DNA from 2 places in the Micromonospora sp. DT231 genome. Region 1 is predicted to be linked to the other one. Evidence: riboswitches for the same ligand, from Rfam matches in the RefSeq annotation. Region 1 holds a riboswitch; the other holds the start of a gene.
The links. Region 1 has a riboswitch for thiamine pyrophosphate ahead of thiE (thiamine phosphate synthase). Riboswitches for the same ligand answer to the same signal wherever they lie in the genome.
Positions count from the first base shown of each region.

Region 1 (7,342 bases):
CGTGACCGTCACCGGCCCGGTGTACCACCCGTCGGTCGGGGTGCCGGAAACCGCCGCGGTGGTGACCGGCGCGGTCTCGTCGGCCACCTCCGTGCTGAGCCGGAAGTAGTCGAACGAGGCGGTCTTCGACGCCGTCTGGTTGGCGCCGAGGGTGAACAGCCCGACCTTCGGGGTGGCCCCGACCGCGCTGTTGGTAAGTGCCTCCAACGCGGTCCAGGTCGTCCCGTCCGCCGAGTACGACGCGGTGAACGTGTTGCCCGTGCGGGCCAGCCGCAGGTGCCACACCGCCGAGGTCAGGCTGGTGGCCTCGGGCTGCGGGTTCTGCACCACCCCGGCGATCTCGCTGCGGAACTCGATCCGCCGCGTCACCGCCTGGCCGGCCTGGTTGTCCGCGATGAAGTCGAACTTCACGTAGTTGTCGTCGTCCGCCTGCACGAGCAGACCGGCCTGCTGGTACTGCTCGTTCAGCAGGCTGCCGTCGACCTTCGTCTCCAGGGTCCAGTCGCCGGACGGCGCGGTCTGGAGGATGAAGTTCTTCGGCCCGGTGTTGTCGGTGCCGTAGATGTCACCGTTGGGCACGTCGATCCGCAGCGCGCCATCGGCGACCCGGTAACCGGCCGGGTCCTCCCGCGTGATGGCGTCCCACCGGCACTTGTCCAGCGAGCTGCCGGTGAACTCGTCCGACGGGTCGACCGGGCCGGCCGGAGCGTCCGGCGTGACCTGGAACGAGTCGAACGCGGCGTCGACAACAGGCGCCTCGGTGCCTCCGTTGAGGGCGAAGACGCCGATCCGCGGGTTGGTGATGCCGGCGAGCGCGGCCGAACGGCCGACCGGGGTGAAGGTCTGCCCGTCGCCCGAGGCGGACGCGGTCAGGTTCGTCCCGTCGCTGGTGATCCGCAGGTACACGGTGTCACCCGCCGGTGCGTTGGTGGCGTCGGCGGCCTCGTTGCGCGGCGTGGCGGCCGTCTCCCGGATGAACTCCACCCGCCGGCTGCCGTTGTACAGCAGGTCGACCTTGGCGTAGTTGTCGTCGTCGCCGTACACCAGCAGGCCGGCCTGCTGGTAGTTGGCCGTCACCGGGAGGGTGACCTTCGTGGTCATCTCCCAGGCGCCGGTCGGCGCCGCCTGGAGCACCAGGTTCGTGGCGTCGTTGCGAGCCCCGTAGAGGTCACCCACGCCGGTGGGCAGCCGCAGCGCGCCGCCACTCTGCGAGTAGAGCTGGTTCTCCCGGATCACGCTGGTCCAGCGGGCCTTGTCGAGGCTGTTGCCGTTGAAGTCGTCCGAGCGCGCCCCGAAGCAGGACGTGTCCGGAGCGTCCACCCGCACCGGCACCGTGGCGTACGCCTTGGCGCCCAAGCTGTCGGTCACCGTGAGGGTGGCCGTGAAGGTGCCCGGGTTGGTGTAGGTGTGGCTGGCGTCCAGGGTGGTCGCCGAGCCGCCGTCACCGAAGTCCCAGGCGTACGTCAGCGGGGTGTTGCCCTCGGCGTCGGTGGCCGTGCCGTCGAAGGCGACGGTGACCGGCGCGGTGCCGGTGGCCGGGGTGGCCGAGGCACTGACCGCCGGCGGCGCGTTCTCGGTGACACCGCGGCCGACGAAGTCCATCCAGTTGACGTTGAACAGCGAACCCGTTCCGCCGTTCGGGTCGCGGGCCACGAAGAACAGCGAGCCGCTCGCGGCACCGGTGACCGGCGCGCTCACGTCCGTGTACGTCTGCCACGCACCGGTCGACGGCACGACTGCCGTGGCGACCACCGGTCCGTCGACAGCACCCGCGTGGACCTCGATCCGACCGCCTGCGGCGGCCGAGGCGGCCCGGAACCGGATCTCGGTGATGTTGGTCAGGTCCGCCGGAGCGACCGACCACCAGTCACCGTCCTCGATGAACGCGATGCTCTGGCCGCCACCCGCGGTGTCGGCCCCGGCCTCACGCTGCACGCCGGCGTCTCCGCCGCCGGTGCTCACCGGCGTCCGCCCGGTGGCGGTGAAGTACTCGGCCTGCTTCTGCTTGGGCTGCAGGATCTCGATCTGCCGACCGGTGAGCGCACCGGCGCCGCCGGCACCACCCTCGTCGGTGTAGGTGGCCTCGAAGACCGCGAAGACGTTCGCCTCGGCGCCGTGCCCGGAGGCGAGCGACGTCTGGACGGTGCCGGTGCAGCCGGTGTGCTGCTCCAGCGGGTGGGCGTGCTCGTCGTGACCGAGCAGCACCTGGAGGTTCACCTTGGCGCAGTCGATCTCCCCGTCCTCGGGGTCGGTCACCTTGATCGTGTACTTGACCTGGTCGCCCCAGTTGAAGAAGCCACCGTCCGGCGGGAACTCGATCGTCACCGTCGGTGCGGTGTTGCCCACGGTGACCGGCACGTTGGCCACCGCGGTACGGCCCTTCGGGTTGGTCACGGTGAGCTGGGCGGTGTAGTTGCCCGCCGTCGCGTAGGTGTGCGTCGGGTTCGCCTCGGTGGAGGTCTGCCCGTCGCCGAAGGCCCAGGCGTAGGTGAGCGCGCCACCGTCCGGGTCCCGGGAGCCGGCGCTGGAGAAGGTGACAGCCAGCGGTGCCGGACCCGAGGTGGGGTTGGCGGACGCCGCCGCGATCGGCGCGCGGTCACCGGCGGTGTAGTCGATCCGGTAGATGCCGGAGTTGTCGTTGTTGCCGCCGAAGCCGCTGCCCCACTCGATCAGGTACAGCGCGCCGTCCGGGCCGAACTCGAAGTCCATCGGCCGGATCATGCTCATCCCGGTGAGCAACTGGTTGATGTCCACAAGCGACTTGCCGTCGGCGGTCACCTGCATCGTGTACATCTTGTTCTGGTTCCACTCGCCGAGCAGCGCCTTGCCGTCGTAGTACGCCGGCCACTTGCGGGTGGAGTTGAGGTTGGGGTCGTACCGGTAGGCGGGGCCGCCCATCGGCGCGCCACCGCCACCGATCTCCGGGTACCGCGCGTCACCGGCGTAGCCGTAGTCGACGGTGGCCGGGACGACAGGGGGGAGGTTGGTCAGGCCGGTGTTGTTCGGCGAGTTGTTCACCGGCGCGGCGCAGTCGAACTTCGCGCCGCTCGGGCCGGACGGGAACGTGTAGTCGTTGTAGGCCTCGTTCGTCCCCGTGCAGTACGGCCAGCCGTAGTTGCCGGGGGTCACGATGTTCCACTCGACCAGACCGCGGGGGCCCCGGTCCGGGTTGTTCGCGTTGGCGTCCGGCCCGTAGTCGCCGACGTACAGCGTGTCGGTCTTCGGGTCGGTGCCGATCCGGAACGGGTTGCGGAAGCCCATCGCGTAGATCTCGGGACGGGTCTTCTCGGTGCCCGGAGCGAAGAGGTTGCCCGTCGGAACGGTGTACGTCCCGTCGTCCTCCGGGTGGATCCGGATCACCTTGCCGCGCAGGTCGTTGGTGTTCGCCGACGTGCGCTGCGAGTCGTAGTCCTGGCGGCCCGGCCGCTCGTCGAGCGGCGCGTACGCGTTCGACTCGAACGGGTTGGTGTTGTCACCGGTGGCCAGGTAGAGGTTGCCGGCGCTGTCGAACGTCATGCTGCCACCCGCGTGGCAGCAGGTGTTGCGCTGCGTGTCGACCCGCAGGACCTGCTTCTCGCTGGCCAGGTCGATGGTGTCGCCGGTCACCGTGAACCGGGACAGCAGGTTGCGCGTGACGTTGTCGTTCGGGGCGTAGTAGAGATACACCCACTTGTTCGTGGCGAAGTCCGGGTCGAGCCGGATGCCGATCAGACCGTCCTCGTTGCCGGTGAAGACGTCCAGGTCGACGGCGGTGACGGTGTTGCCGGTGTCCGGCTTGATGATCTGCACCCGGCCGTCGCGCTCGATGTAGAAGACCCGCCCGTCGGGGGCGATGTCGAGCTCCATCGGGTTGCTGGTGTTGCTGTCCAGGGAGACCTTCTCGAAGTTCGAGGTCTTCGTGGCGCCGCAGTCGGCGTCCTGGACACCGGCCGCGGTCCGGATGCCGCCGAGCAGGTGGGACAGGAACTCGGGCTCGGCGTACGACTCCCGGGTGTGCCCACCGCCGGTGTACCAGGAGCGACCGCCGTCGAAGTCCTGACACCAGGAGGTCGGGTGGTCGGCGCCCATCGCGCCCGCGCCCGGGGTGTAGCTCTTCTCGTCCAGGCTGGCCAGCACGTGCACGTCCGGCCGCGGGTTGGTCTGGAAGTTGTACCACTCGTCGAACCGGGACCAGCGGTCCGGCAGTTCGGCGGTGGACGGGTGGGCGTGGTCTTCCACCTTGACCGTGGCCTGCTGGTTCTGCGGGTGGTTGGCGAAGTACGCGCCGACCAGGTCGCCGTACCAGGCCCAGCTGTACTCGGTGTCCGACGCGGCGTGGATGCCGACGTAACCGCCGCCGGCCTTCACGTAGCGCTCGAACGCCGCCTGCTGCTCGGCGTTGAGGACGTCACCGGTGGTGGAGAGCCAGATCACGGCCTTGTACTTCGCGAGGTTGGCGTCGCTGAACGCGGCGCCGTCCTCGGAGGTGTCCACGGTGAAACCGTTTGTGGCGCCGAGCTGTTGGATGGCGGCGACACCGGTGGGGATGGAGTCGTGCCGGAAGCCGGCGGTCTTGGAGAAGACCAGGACCGAGAAGGGATCGTCGGCGGCCTTCTGGGGCGCCTTCGGCGCCACCTGGGTGACCGGGGTTCCGGCCGCTGCCTCCCGTGGGGGGACCTGTGCGGCGGCCGGCGCTGCCTGCGCGGGCGTGCTGAACAGGGTCGTCGAGGCGAGGGCCAGGGAGATGAGGGTTGCGGTGATTGGTACGCGGGCACGACGAGAACGGGACACGCCGCCTCCTGTGTCGTAGTGACGGAGATCGCGGGAGTCGGCTCGCCGAAGGCCGTCCCTGATGGAGCCGGTGGTCACACCCTGCCAAGGTGCCCCCACCGACATTTTGTCGAATCGCTAAACAAATTAATTCGACTGGCTCGATGTCCGGCAAGATGCGGGCGGGTAACGGTTCTGCAACGGCAGGCGACATTCCGAACAGGACCGCAGGAACCACCCCACAGATCTAGCTCGATACGGTGCGTTCCGACCCGCCGGCCGCCGCCGAACCTCGCCTTGGCAGACCGACGGATCTGTCGTACGGTGACACGCAAGTAACCCACGGGAGCCCGGTGTACCGGGCTGAGAGGGGGGCTGACAGCCCCCGACCGTCGAACCTGATCCGGATAATGCCGGCGCAGGGAGGAGAGTTGCCGTGCCGTCCCTGGGGCGACTGCATCTGATCACCGACACCCGACCCGGTCGGGACCCGCTCACCGTGGTCCGGGCCGCCCTCGCGGTGGCCCGCGCCGACCTGGTGGTGCAGGTCCGGGTCGAGGACTCCGCCACCGACCGCGAGGCGTACGACCTGGCCCGGCGGGTGTTGGCGCTCTGCGTGTCGTACGACGCGACCTGCCTGGTCAACGACCGGCTGCACGTGGCGCTTGCGGTGGGCGCGGCCGGCGGGCACATCGGAGCGCACGACCTCCCGGTCGCCGCCGCCCGTCGGGTGCTCGGCCCCACCGGCGTGCTGGGAGCAACCGCCCGCGCACCGGAGACAGCGAACGAGGCCGTCGCGGCGGGAGCCGACTACCTGGGCGTCGGCCCCTGCCACCCGACCAGCACCAAGTCCGGCCTGCCGGACCCGATCGGGCCGGCCGGGGTCCGCGCCGTGGCCGACGCCGTCGACGTGCCGGTCATCGCGATCGGTGGCGTGACCGCGGCCCGGGTGCCGGAGCTGCGGGCCGCCGGGGCGTACGGGGTGGCGGTGGTCGGGGCGGTGTCCGCCGCCGCCGATCCGGCTCGGGCGACCGCCACGCTGATCGAGGCCCTGACGTGCTGACCGGCCGGTCGGAGTCGGCGTCGTCGGACGACCGGGCCCGGCCGGACGTGGCGGTGGTCGGGGCGGGGCCGATCGGGCTGGCGATCGCCTGGCGCTGCGCCGCCCGTGGGCTGCGGGTGGTGGTGCACGATCCGGCGCCCGGCTCGGGGGCGTCGGCGGTGGCCGCCGGCATGCTCGCCCCGGTCGCCGAGGCGTACTTCGGTGAGCACCGGCTGACCGAGCTGCTGCTGGCGTCCGCCGCCCGCTGGCCCACGTTCGCCGACGAGCTGGCCGAAGCGGCAGGCGCCGACATCGGCTACCGGACCGAGGGCACCCTGCTGGTCGGGTTGACCGCCGACGACCTGGCCGAGGCGCGTCGGCTCTGGGCGTACCAGCAGGGGTTGGGTCTGCCGGTGACCCCACTGCGCCCCAGCGAGCTGCGCGACCGCGAGCCGGCGCTCGCCCCGCGGGTGCGCGGCGGCGCGCTCGCGCCCACCGACCACCAGGTCGACCCCCGACTGCTGGTGCCGGCGCTGCGCACGGCCGCGCGGCGGGCCGGCGCGATGCTGGTGCCGCAGGCGGTCGCCGACCTGTCCGACGTGGACGCACGAATCACCGTGGTCGCCACGGGCTGCGGGGCCGCCGCGCTCACCGGCCTGCCCGTGCGGCCGGTGAAGGGCCAGATCCTCCGGCTCCGCGCGCCCGGCGGCGTCGCGCCGGGCTTCCGGCACGTGATCCGGGGGTACGCCGACGGCGAACCCGTCTACCTGGTGCCCCGACCCGACGGCGAGGTCGTGCTCGGCGCGACTGTCGAGGAACGCTCGGACACCACCGTCACCGCCGGCGCCGTGCAACGTCTGCTCCGCGCCGGCGTCGACCTGCTGCCCGAGCTGGCCGAGTACGACCTGGTCGAGGCGGTCGCCGGGCTGCGCCCCGGAACCCCGGACAACGCGCCCATCCTCGGGCCGCTGCCCGACCGACCGGACGTGCTGGCCGCCACCGGTCACCACCGGCACGGCATCGTGCTCACCCCGGTCACCGCCGACCTGATCGCCGACCTGGTGTGCACAGGCGTACCCGATCCGCTGCTCGCGTCCTTCCGGCCGGACCGGTTCGCCGGCGCGGCTGCCGGCGGCGGGCCCGGACCGACGATGAAGGGGGACCAGTGGAGTTGACGGTCAACGGGGCCGGACGAAGCGTCCCGGGTGAGATGTCGGTGGCCGACCTGGTCGGTGCCGTCGCCCCGCAACCGCGTGGGGTGGCCGTCGCGGTCAACGGCGAGGTGGTGCCCCGAGCGGGCTGGGCGACCACGGCGCTGCGCGACGGGGACCGCGTCGAGGTGCTCACCGCGGCGCAGGGCGGGTGAGGGGCGTGTCGTTCGAGCTGGGTGGGCAGACGTTCACCTCGCGGCTGATCCTCGGCACCGGCGGCGCCGCCAACCTGCACGTGCTGGAGCAGGCGATCCGGGCGTCCGGCACCGAGCTGGTCACAGTTGCCCTGCGCCGGGTGGACACCGCGCCGGGCACGGCTGGCGGGCTGCTGGACCTGCTG
Region 1 covers NZ_JBNCNO010000006.1:432,986-440,327, reverse strand. The annotation lists gene ACPXBU_RS18985 (ThuA domain-containing protein) at 1-4,770, opposite strand, end outside; TPP riboswitch at 5,082-5,191, shown strand; gene thiE (thiamine phosphate synthase) at 5,186-5,812, shown strand; gene thiO (glycine oxidase ThiO) at 5,806-6,966, shown strand; gene thiS (sulfur carrier protein ThiS) at 6,957-7,157, shown strand; gene ACPXBU_RS18965 (thiazole synthase) at 7,154-7,342, shown strand, end outside.

Region 2 (7,342 bases), on a different contig from region 1:
GATCAGCAGCACCGCGCTGACCATCGCGATGAGCATGAAGGCGAGACCGCCGGTGGCCATCCGGTGCGCGAAGCGCACCAGCTCCGGCTTGCGCCCCTGGCGGAACAGCGCCCGGTGGAACGCCACCGGCGAGATGATCATCGCGGTGGCGGCGGCCGCGGCGAGCAGCGCGACGATGTAGACGTCCCGCTGGAACTCCGTGGTCTCGGTGAACCCGTTGCTGAACGGCAGGGTGAGCAGGAAGGCGAAGAGGATCTGCACGCCCGTCTGTGCGACCCGCAACTCCTGCAACAGGTCGGCGAAATTACGCTGCCAACGCTGCTTCTCGGTCTCCTTGGACACGCGCTACCTCCGGTGCGACGCTACTGCCGACGGTCCCGGCCGTCGGCAGCAACGCCAATGCCCCACCCGGCTGCGCGCGAAACGGGTTCACGACATTCGTTGTTCATCAGCGGTTCACACGCCGCCGGCCGACCGAGTCGACGCCGGGGACGGCCGGCGACGCCTGTCGGCCGCGGAGGTGCGGTGAGGCGTTCGCCCCGCGACGGCCTCAGGACCCGCGTCGGATCCGGCCGGCGTACCGGGCCTCCAACTCCGCGTTGTGCGCGTCGCCGTCCGGGATGTTCGCCGACAGGTAGACCGGCGGCCGCACGCCCGCCGCCAGCAGCCGAGCCACCACCTCCACCGTCACCTGCTGCGCCAGCAGCGCCGCGGTGATCGAGGAGATCGCGCCGACCGCGCCGCCGCCGGGCAGCGGCAGCGTCGCGTCACCGTACGGAGCGCCGTTGTCGAGAACGACGTCGGCGAGGTCGGCCAACGTGCGCCCGGACGGGTGGCGGGAGGTCATCCGGCCCGAGTGCTGCGCGGAGGTGATCGCCACCAGCGCGTGCCCGCGCGCCTTGACAAGCGTGGCGAACTCCACCATCGCGCCGTTGACCCCGGAGTTCGAAGCCAGCACGAAGACGTCGGTGGACCGCACCGGCGCCAACTCGTAGAGCCGGTGCGCGACCGCCGGATCCCGCTCCAGCAGCGGACCGAGCCGCTCGGCCGGTTCACCGCCGAGCAGCACCAGGTCACGCAGCGCGATCCGGTTCGTCGGCACCAGCCCTCCGGCCCGGCCGGCAATCTCCATGGCGAGAGCCTCGGAGTGCCCGGTGCCGAACGCGTGCACCACCCCGTCGGCGCGGACGGCGTCGGCGATCAGGTCCGCGGCCCGCCCCACCGCCTCCCGCTGGCTGGCGGCCACCCGGCCGATCGTCTCGGTCACCACGGCCAGGTAGGCCTCGGCACTCACCGTCATGCTTCCTCCGTCGTCCGGTTGCGGTCCAGCCAACGGACCGCGAAGTCGACAGCCGCCCGCTGCCGCATCAACCTGCCGGTCCCGGCGCCGACCGGTCCGGCGCGCACCGACCCGGTGGCCTCCAGGTCGGTGCCCAGCGCGTCGAAGTCGTCCGCGTCGAGCCGTACGTCCTGCCACCACACCCACTCCCGACCACCACCGTCGCCGGTCCGCACCGCGGCGCCGACCCGCTCGCGGGGTGAACCCGAGCAGCGGTATTCCGCCAGGTGCAGCGAGGTGCTCACCGAGTGGTCCACGCCGAGCAGGAGGACGTCGGCGTCCAGGTCGTAGAGCCGGGCCAGCGGGGAGCCCTCACCCAGCATGTCGGCCAGGCCGTGACCGGCCACCACCTGCTCGGCGGCCGGCCCGAGCGCGGCGAACGACACGTGCGGATGCACGCTGCGCAGGGCACCGGGCCAGCCGCGAACCGTCTCGGCGAGCACGCCCATGAACCGGCTCGGAGTGACCGCCGGGTCGAAGCCCGGCATCTCGGCACGGATCAGCGGCCACCAGTCCGCCGGCACCGGGGGGTTGCGCCACCCCGCGGGGTCGCTGTTGTCCGGCGTGTGGGTGGGCACCACGATCGTGCCGTCCGGGCCCAACGCGTCGCGCAGGGCAAGCACCACCGCGTGCGGTCCGCCGGTGACGAACCCCAGCGGACGCAGCGCGGCGTGCACCAACAGCGTGGCCCCGGGGCGTACGCCCAGCAGGCGCAGTTGCGCCGCGATCGAACGTCGAGTGCCCGGACCGCTGGTGTTCGTCGTCACGGTGCCCCTCCCTGACCGACCCGCACGGCTCAGGCCGTCCCGCCGGCCCGAGCGAGGATCGCCTCGGCGAGCGGGCCCGGCGCGGTGTCCGGAATCCAGTGACTCACACCCGGCAACCGCACGAAGCGGTACGCCCCGGTGACGTTCGCCGCGCACGCCTCGGCGGCGGTCCGGCCGATGGCGACGTCCCGGTCACTCCAGACGTACGTGGTGGGCACCGCGACCGGGCCGACACCGGCCAGGTCGGCGCGGGACATCGCCCGGTACCAGTTCAGGGCGGCGGTGAGCGCCCCCGGCTCACGCATCGGGGCCGCGTAGCGGTCCACCCGGGGCCCGTCGCCCGCCCCGCCGAGCATCTTGCGCAGCGCGGTCGCGTGCCACGCCAGCAGCACCCGCTCCGCCGTGCCCGGCTTACGGAACAAGGTGATGTACGACGAGCGGGCCTTCTGCTGGCCGTCGTTGGCCAGGGCGTGCGCCATGGCGGCCGGATGCGGCACGGACACGGCGGTCAGCGTGCGGACCCGGTCGGGGTGCCCGGCGGCGACCGCCCAGGCCACGATCGCGCCCCAGTCGTGGCCGACCAGGTGCACGGCGTCCAACCCCAGGGCGTCGAGCACCGCCACCACGTCGGCGACCAGCTCGGGGATCCGGTAGTCGGCCACCGCCGTCGGCCGCGCGCCGGGCGAGTAGCCGCGCTGGTCGAGCGCGTACGTGCGCAGCCCGGCCGCGTGCAGCGCGGGCACCACGTCGTCCCACTCGCCGCTGTGCTGTGGGAAGCCGTGCAGCAGCAGGACGGGTACGCCGTCCGACGGACCACCGGCGGTTACCTCGAACGTGAGACCTCGCGCGTCGACCCGCATGATCGTCAGCCTACCCAGCCGGCGTGCGGCGGGGTGAACGCCGAGATGGGCGGACGCCCTGCTGGGCCGGCACCCCTGGTCGGTGTTAGCGTCGACGAGACAACTTCACATCCGACAGGGGAGCGCACAGCGCTGAGAGTGCGGGCACGCCCGCAGACCCTCGAACCTGATCTGGGTAATGCCAGCGCAGGGAGTTCGGTCGACCTCCAGCCGCGCCGCCGTCCGGTGCCACCGGACGCGCGGCGTGCGTCTTCTCCTGGTTCGCACGCAGAACTGGGAGTAACACATGACATCCACCACCGACACCGGTCGTTGGCGCACCATCGACATCGTGGTCGCCTCGGTGATCGCGGTCGCCTTCGGCGTCATCTTCTGGGCCTGGGGCCTGGTCTGGAGCGCCACCGAGGGTGCGTTCGCCTTCTTCCCGCCGGCGCAGGCGCTGCTCTACGGCGTGTGGCTGATGCCGGCCGTGATCGGCGGTCTGGTCATCCGCAAGCCCGGCGCCGCGCTCTACTGCGAGACGGTGGCCGCGGTCCTGTCCGCGCTGCTGGGCAGCCAGTGGGCCGGCACGGTGATCCCACAGGGCATCGTGCAGGGCATCGGCGCCGAGCTGGCGTTCGCCGCGTTCCGGTACCGGTCGTACCGGCTGCCGACCGCGATACTGGCCGGCGCGCTCACCGGTCTCAGCGCCGCGCTGTTCGACTTCTTCGTCTGGAACGACGCCTACGCGCTCGCCGACTACCGCATCCCGTACGCGCTGATCACCATCGTCAGCGCCACCGCGATCGCCGGCGTTGGCGGCTGGCTGCTGACGAAGGCCCTGGCCAACACCGGCGTCCTGGACCGCTTCCCGGCAGGCCGCGAACGCGCCCTGATCTAACCCCGCCCACTCGCGTCGGTCATGAGGTGAGAACCACCGTCCACCTCGTGATCGACCGAGCAGGGTGGAGCCGGGCCGGAAAGGGGGTGTGTGGTGGGCGGGGTGTTGCTGCGGGGGTTCGGATGGCGGCACGCGGGGCGGCGCGCCTGGGCGGTGCGCGGGGTCGACCTGCGGGTTGAGGCGGGGGAACGGGTTCTGCTGCTCGGGCCCTCCGGGGCCGGTAAGAGCACCCTGCTCAGCGCGCTGGCGGGGTTGCTGCCGGAGGACTCCGGCGAGCAGGAGGGCACCGTCGAGATCGACGGGCTCGACCCGCGCAAGGGGCGGGAACGCGTCGGCATCGTCTTCCAGGATCCGGAAACCCAACTGGTGATGGCGCGCTGCGGCGACGACGTCGCGTTCGGGCTGGAGAACCGCGGGACACCTACCGACGAGATCTGGCCCCGGGTGGACGAGGCGCTGCACCGCGTCGGCTTCCCGTACCCCCGGGACCGCCCCACCGCCGCGCTCTCCGGCGGCGAGCAGCAACGCCTCGCCCTGGCGGGCGCGCTGGCGCTGCGTCCCGAGTTGCTGTTGCTCGACGAGCCGACCGCGAACCTCGATCCGGCCGGGGCCGACCTGGTCCGCGAGGCGGTGGCCGGCGCGCTGGACGCCGACACCACGCTGATCCTGGTCGAGCACCGGGTCGCCGAGGCGCTGCCGCTGGTCGACCGGGTCGTCGTCCTGGAACCGGGCGGCGGGGTCCGCGCGGACGGCACCCCGGAGGCCGTCTTCGCCGCCCACGGTGCCACGCTCGCCGCCGAGGGGGTCTGGGTGCCCGGTCACCCCATCGCGCCCCGACCCGCCGCCGCCGCGCCCGGGGACCTGTTGCTCACCGCCGACCGGCTCGGCCTGCCGCCCCGGTTGGGCTCCACCGACCTGGCGGTACGCGCCGGAGAGGCACTCGCCGTACGCGGACCCAACGGCGCCGGCAAGTCCACACTGGCGCTCCTGCTCGGCGGGTTGCTCCGGCCGGGCGCCGGACGGGTCACCGCATCCGTCGAGCTGGCCGGCACCGACCACGGCACTCCCCCGCACCGGTGGCGGGCACCCGCGCTGGCCCGGCGGATCGGGTCGGTCTTCCAGGACCCGGAGCACCAGTTCGTCACCAGCACCGTCTTCGACGAGCTGGCGCTCGGGCCACGCCGCATTGGTCAGCCCGAGGAGGCCGTCCGGGAGACGGTGAGCGGGCTGCTGGAACGGCTGCGGCTGGTCCACCTCGCCGCCGCCAACCCGTACACCCTCTCCGGTGGTGAGGCGCGGCGGCTGAGTGTGGCGACCGCCCTGGCCACCGCGCCCCGCCTGCTGATCTGCGACGAACCCACGTTCGGTCAGGACCGGCGGACCTGGCGGGAACTCGTCGACCTCTTCGCCGACCTGCGCGACGCCGGGCACGGCGTGGTCGCGGTCACCCACGACGCGGACTTCGTGACCGCGCTCGCCGACCGCACCGTCACCCTGCGACGCGCCCCGGACGACGACCGATGATCACCATCGGGTCGGTCGCCACGCCCGGTGCGCCGTTGGCCCGCCGCAACCCGGTGGCGAAGGTCGCCGCCGCGCTCGTCTTCTCGTTCACCCTGCTCGCCACCCTGGACCCGCTGGCACCGGCGATCGCCATCGCGCTCGAACTCGCCGTGCTGCCGCTGTTCGGCATCGGCTACCGGGTGCTGGCCCGGCGGGCCTGGCCGCTGCTCCTCAGCGCCGCCGGCATCCTGGTCACCCTGACGCTCTTCGCCGCCGACCGGTCCGGCCGGGTCCTGCTGGACGCGGGACCGGTCCTGGTGAGCACCGGCGTGCTGCTCACCGCGCTCGGGCTGGTGCTGCGCGTCTTCGCGGTGGCCCTGCCCGGCGTGATCGTCTTCGCGACCACCGACCCCACCGACCTGGCCGACGCGTTGATCCAGAACGCGAAGGCGCCGGCCCGGTTCGCCATCGGGGCGCTGGCCGCGTTCCGCCTGGTGCCGCTCCTCGGTCAGGAGTGGCAGATGATCAGCATGGCCCGACGCGCGCGCGGCGTCGACGCGGGACGCAACCCGGTCACGAAGCTGCGACTGTTCGCCTCCACCGCGTTCGCGCTGCTCGTCGGCGCGATCCGCCGGGGCACCCGCCTGGCCGTCGCGATGGACGCCCGGGGCTTCGACGCCGGTACGCCCCGCACCGTGGCCCGCCACCAACGCTTCACCTACGCCGATGCGCTCCTCATCGCCGGGTCCGCCGTGCTGGCCGGCGCCGCCCTCACGACAAGCGTCCTGGTCGGCACCTTCCGCCCCCTGATCGGCTGAGCCCGGCCGCCCCCGGCCGCCCCCGCGCGCGACCGACGCTCTCGCCGCCCGCACGCCGCCCCCCGCCCGCCGACCGCCGACCGTCGAGCGGGGCAAATCCGCGCAACAACAGGGATGTAGTGGCCTCGTTGGCGACGGAGGCCACTACATCCCTGATATTGCTGCCACCCCACGCAGCGCCTCCGCCCAACGGCGGGGACGGCTCGGTCAGCTGCGGCGGAAGGCGTAACGGCGGGTCTGGCCGGCCTGTTGGCTGCGGCCGCCGCCCGAGCGGTTGCCGCCGCCCTGGGGCGGACCAGCCGTCGGCGCCGTCGGTCGCCCGGCCGCCGGTTGCAGGTCTTCCACTGCCGGCGCGTCGACCACCGTCGGCACGTCGACCACTGCCGGCACGTCGACCACCGTCGGCACGTCGACCGGCAGCGCGAACGCATCCGAGGCGGCCGCCACCGGCAGCGTCGACTCGATCGGCACCGCCGGCTCGACCAGCACCGCCGGCAACGTCGGCTCGACCAGCAGCCCTGGCAACGCCGGCTCGACCAGCACCGCCGGCAACGTCGGCTCGACCAGCAGCGCCGGCTCGATCGGTTCGACGGCGAGGTCGGGGTGGGTGGACAGGGACGGGCCGGACTGGGCCGCCGGGTGGATGCCCAGCGGCGTCGCGCCGGGGGTACGGGACTTCTTCGGATTGCGCCTGGCAGGCATCCGGGCCTCCTTCGGTGCCGACCGGCTCGGCCGGTCCCGCGTTCCGGCGGTCGGTCGGATCGGCTGGTGACCGCCGCGTCGCGACGGTCGAACGGGAGAGAGACTGCTCACCGGGAGTCGGGCAGGGCCAGCACCGCCGAACTGCGGGTGGGATGCGGGACGCCCAGGAGCGCACGGACCGCGACGCGGGGCGGCGGGCCGGCTCGGAGAGGGGGCGTCAGTAGCGCATGCCCGCACACTATCGGCCGGTCGTCCGTCGGCGCAGCCGATTTTCCTGGCACCATCGGCGACATGCTTATCGCGTTCTCGGTAACCCCGCTCGGTGTCGGTGAGTCTGTCGGTGACCTGGTCGCCGACGCGGTACGCGTGGTCCGCGACTCGGGCCTGCCCAACCGCACCGACGCCATGTTCACCACGATCGAGGGTGAGTGGGACGAGGTGATGGCTGTCGTCAAGCGGGCTGTCGACGTGGT
Region 2 covers NZ_JBNCNO010000020.1:95,587-102,928, reverse strand. The annotation lists gene ACPXBU_RS33370 (DUF6328 family protein) at 1-342, opposite strand, end outside; gene ACPXBU_RS33365 (sugar isomerase domain-containing protein) at 551-1,300, opposite strand; gene ACPXBU_RS33360 (aminoglycoside N(3)-acetyltransferase) at 1,297-2,106, opposite strand; gene ACPXBU_RS33355 (alpha/beta fold hydrolase) at 2,136-2,966, opposite strand; TPP riboswitch at 3,073-3,177, shown strand; gene ACPXBU_RS33350 (ECF transporter S component) at 3,253-3,846, shown strand; gene ACPXBU_RS33345 (ABC transporter ATP-binding protein) at 3,940-5,370, shown strand; gene ACPXBU_RS33340 (energy-coupling factor transporter transmembrane component T family protein) at 5,367-6,167, shown strand; gene ACPXBU_RS33335 (hypothetical protein) at 6,375-6,869, opposite strand; gene ACPXBU_RS33330 (MTH1187 family thiamine-binding protein) at 7,161-7,342, shown strand, end outside.
Region 2: linked by a shared signal. The riboswitch ahead of ACPXBU_RS33350 (ECF transporter S component) and the one ahead of thiE (thiamine phosphate synthase) in region 1 are both predicted to bind thiamine pyrophosphate.